2 regions of the Sphingobium sp. DC-2 genome follow, and region 1 is predicted to be linked to the other one. Evidence: riboswitches for the same ligand, from Rfam matches in the RefSeq annotation. Region 1 holds a riboswitch; the other holds the start of a gene.
What was found. A riboswitch is a leader RNA that binds a small molecule or an ion and turns the genes downstream of it on or off. The one in region 1 is predicted to bind cobalamin.
Positions count from the first base shown of each region.

Region 1 (2,181 bases):
CGGTCTGATGATGGCGGGGAGGAAGGACGCGCCAGAATAATGGAAACGGCGTGAACTTCCTTCCCGTCTCAACGATGCGCCCGGAGCGGCGCGAACATCCTCAACTTGGCATGGAGATGACGATGTCCGATTATCATGTGAGCTATTTGCGGCGAGAGCATGCCCGCCTCGACAGCGAAATCCAGAAGGAGGCGGCCCGCCCCTATCCCGATGAGCTGCACATCGCCCGGCTCAAGAAACTGAAGCTCGCGCTCAAGGACCAAATGGAAGGGCTTTGCAACATCACCGGCGGCAGCCGGGTCGCCTGAAGGTGCTGGGCGGGGAGAAACGCCCCGCCCTCACTTGCCCCATAGGCGAGCAGATCGCCCCGCTTCTGCTGGAGGCGATCGGGAGATAGCGGCCAGTCCGCATCCTCCACCATGCGCATTTTCATCATCGCTTCCATCACGGGCTTGCCCTCAACAATCACTGGCGATATCTGTGCCGCCGTTCGACAGGCCTCGCCTGCCGGACATTGATCGCGCCGGTGCTCCGAGAGGAGCTTAAAATGGGAACGCGGTGCGGGCTGTCCAGACCTGTTCTGGCTGGCCCAAATCCGGGGCTGTCCCTGCAACTGTAAGCGGTGAGCGCGATGCATATCGCGGCTGGGCATATGTCCCATCCGCAGCCACTGGGCCGGACGCTAAATCCTGCGAGGCCTGGGAAGGCCATGCATCAAGCGATGACCCGTGAGCCAGGAGACCTGCCGGCGTCTGGTCGCTCTTGCCCTGGTCCAGGGGATGGCCGAGGCACGGTGATATTCCGTCTGAGCGACGCATGTGCGGCGGGGGCCGCATCGACCCAAGCGACGGCGCCGGGGGCGTCGCGCTGTCGCGTGGGCCGGCCGTTCGCGCGGACGCCCTCGCTCGACGTCGATGACGCCAGACAGGGTTTGTTGATCATGACTATTTCCAGATTTGCGCTGTGCGCGGCCACCAGCCTGGCTGCGCTTTCGTCCGCTGCCCATGCCGCGGAGGCCGAACCGTCGGACACCATCCTGGTCACCGGCCTGCGTGCCGAAACCAGCCTGGACACCGTTAGCAGCGGCAGCCGCCTGGGCCTTACCGTCTTCGAAACGCCCGCCAGCATAGAGGTGCTGGACGGCGACGCGATCCGGGCGCGGGGCGACATCTCCATTCAGGAAGCGGTGAGCCGCGCCACCGGCATCACCTTCCAGGGATCGCCAGGGAACGGCAATACGGCACTGGCGGCGCGCGGCTTTTCGGGCCACGGATCGGTGCAGTTGCTGGTCGACGGCATGCGCCTGTTCGTGGCTTCGGGCACGCTCACCTTCCCGGTAGATCCGTGGACGGTGGAGCGTGTCGACGTGCTGCGCGGCCCAAGCTCGGTGATTTCGGGCGAAGGCGCGATCGGCGGCGCGATCAACGTCATCATGAAGAAGCCGGTGACGGATCGCACGGTCATGCAGGCCCGCGTCGCCTATGGGTCGGACAATGCGGTGCAGATCGCGGGAGACATTGGCGGCCCTATCGGCGGCGGTCTGTCCTACCGCCTGACCGCCAGCGCCACACGATCGGACGGCTGGCTCGACCGCAACAGCGAGAACCAGAATCTCGCCATTTCAGGCGCGCTCCGCTGGGATGCCACGCCCACGCTCAGCTTCACTCTGGCGTCCGACTATGGCAATGTTCATATCCTGCCCTATTTCGGCACGCCCCTGAATGATGGCCGGTTCGACAAGCGTTTTCGCGAGATAAACTTCAACATCACCGACAGCGAGAATCATTTCCGTGATAGCTGGACGCGCCTGTCCACGGAATGGCAGGCTTCGGATACAGTGACGCTGCGCAATGCCGCTTACTACCTCCAGTCGAACCGCGATTATCTCAATGCAGAGAATTACCGCTTCTCCCCCGCGACCGGGCTGGTGACGCGCGGCGACTATCTCAACATCATCCACCGGCAGGACCAATATGGGGATCATGGCGACATCACGATCCGCACGCCATTGGGCGGATCGGTGGAGAACAGCCTGCTCGTCGGCTTCGACGTCAATCGCATCAAATTCCGCCACATCAACAATTCGCCCTATGGCGGCAGCTCGGTGGTGGACCCGTTCGATTTCGATCCGGGCAGCTTCATCTCGCCGGTTCCGACGACGCTCGGCTTTCGCACGCTAAC
Region 1 covers NZ_JNAC01000043.1:87,011-89,191, reverse strand. The annotation lists gene ET21_RS0109195 (HdeD family acid-resistance protein) at 1-8, shown strand, start outside; gene ET21_RS0109190 (YdcH family protein) at 123-308, shown strand; cobalamin riboswitch at 508-765, shown strand; gene ET21_RS0109185 (TonB-dependent siderophore receptor) at 941-2,181, shown strand, end outside.

Region 2 (2,181 bases), on a different contig from region 1:
GACGAGAATGACAGCTACAGCGTCGACGGACGGATCGTGCTTGCGCCGCGCATCGGCAAGACTCAGCTGCATTTCGGCGCATCCGGCCATTGGCGGGACCTCAACCGTCTGTCGGATGAGCCACTGCGCTACCGCCAGCGCCCCTATCTGCACACGGTCAACACGCGTTTCCTCGCGACGCCAGCAATCGATGCTACGGGCGAAAGCCATTATGGGCTGGAGCTCGCGGGGACGCGCGGGCCGCTCTATTGGGCCGGTGAAACGCACTGGCTGCGGACGAAGCGGCCCGGCCTTTCGGACCCGACATTCTTCGGCGGCTATGCTGAGGTCGGCTATTTCCTGACCGGCGAGACACGCGCCTACAAGAACGGCATTTTCGGCAGCACCAAGCCCAGGCAGGCCTTTGGCGACGGCGGGATGGGCGCGCTGCAACTCACCGCGCGCTATGACTATCTGGACCTGAATGACAAGGATATCGTGGGCGGCACCCAAAATGCCTGGATTTTGGGCCTGGTATGGACGCCGATCGAATATCTCCGCTTCAACCTCAACTACGCCCATCTGCGCTACACCGATGCGGCCATTCCGGCGGGCACCGACCGCGATTACAGCGCAAATGTCGTGGGCTGGCGCGCCGAACTGGACTTCTGATCCGGCGGGGCATGGCCGGGCAGGGCCCGTGCCCCGCATCTAGCCGCTTGCGGCGTCAGCCCGTCCGCATTATCAGCAGCGCCGCGACAGGTTCCCCATCAAGGGGATGAAAAGGGAAGTCGGGTCAAAGCCCGCGCTGCCCCTGCAACTGTAAGCGGAGAGCGTACGGCCATCATGCCATTGGAACCCCCCGCAGGGGCTTTCCGAGAAGGCGGCCGGACGCACCGACCCGCGAGCCAGGAGACCTGCCTGCCGCAGTCGTTCTTCGACCGGACAGGGTGTGCCGGACGAACGGGGATATCCCTCGCTGAGCGACAGCCATCGCCTTGCCGGTGCGGCCGTGCAGGACGCGTATCGCTGTGCGCCCCTGCTTCGTCCGTCCGCAAGGCTGTTTGCGGTCGAAGCGGGGAGCCGGAAATGACGATCCATGATGTGACGCGGGGGCGCGGCTGATGCTGCGCCGGGTTGAGGCCGGGGCGGCGGTGGTGGTCTGTTCGACCTGCCGCCTGTCCGCCGGCCAAAGGGAAGATGGGGAAGGGCGGCGCGGCGGCGCTTTGCTGGCGCAGGCGCTGCGTTCCGTCCAGGCAAGCGACAGCAGCTATGCCGCCGTGGAGGTCCAGGAAATGCCCTGCCTCTTCGCCTGCCAGCGCCACTGCACGGTGCATCTGCGCGCGCCTGGCAAGGTGGGCTATGTGCTGGGTGACTTCACGCCGGATGAAGAAGCCGCGCGGGCGATACTCGACTATGCCATCCGCCATGCCGCCAGCGACGAAGGCGTGGTGCGCTATGCCGACTGGCCGCAAGGGGTGAAGGGCCACTTCATCGTGCGGACCCCGCCTGAGGGATTTGTCTGCACATGACCCGTTTTCGCGATCGCGCGGCATTCGACCGGGCGCTGGCGGCCTTGCCCGGCCCCGACATGCTGGCGAGGGAGGCGGCCGCGAGCCGTCAGGCGTCGCTGACGAAGCCTGCGGGATCGCTAGGGCGGCTGGAGGCGATCGCGCTGTTCATGGCGGGATGGCAGGGGCGCGAACGGCCACGGGCAGAGCGCATCCGTGCCGCCCTGTTCGCTGGCAACCACGGCGTTGCGGCGCGCGGGGTGAGCGCCTTTCCGCCGGAAGTGACATCGCAGATGGTCGCGAATTTCCACAATGGCGGCGCGGCGATCAATGCGCTCGCCGCCGCGTGCGGGGCGGAGCTGGTGATCGTGCCGATCGATCTGGACCGGCCGACTGCTGATATTTGCGACGGCCCGGCGATGGCCGAAGCGGAATGCCTGGCGGCGATAAATGCCGGTGCGGCGGCGGTGCGGCCAGACATCGACCTGCTGCTGCTGGGCGAGATGGGCATCGGCAACACGACGCCAGCCGCCGCCATTTGCGCGCAGGTACTGGGCGGGGAAGCCAAGCAATGGGCAGGCCGGGGCACCGGACTCGATGCGCGCGGGCTGGAGCGCAAGCAGGAGGCGGTGCGTCGCGCGCTGGCGCTTCATGGGGAAGCATGCAGCGGCGCGTTCGAAACGCTGCGCCG
Region 2 covers NZ_JNAC01000114.1:333,943-336,123, forward strand. The annotation lists gene ET21_RS0120700 (OprO/OprP family phosphate-selective porin) at 1-651, shown strand, start outside; cobalamin riboswitch at 723-919, shown strand; gene ET21_RS0120705 (DUF1636 domain-containing protein) at 1,104-1,511, shown strand; gene cobT (nicotinate-nucleotide--dimethylbenzimidazole phosphoribosyltransferase) at 1,508-2,181, shown strand, end outside.
Region 2: another riboswitch for cobalamin. It lies ahead of ET21_RS0120705 (DUF1636 domain-containing protein); the one in region 1 lies ahead of ET21_RS0109185 (TonB-dependent siderophore receptor).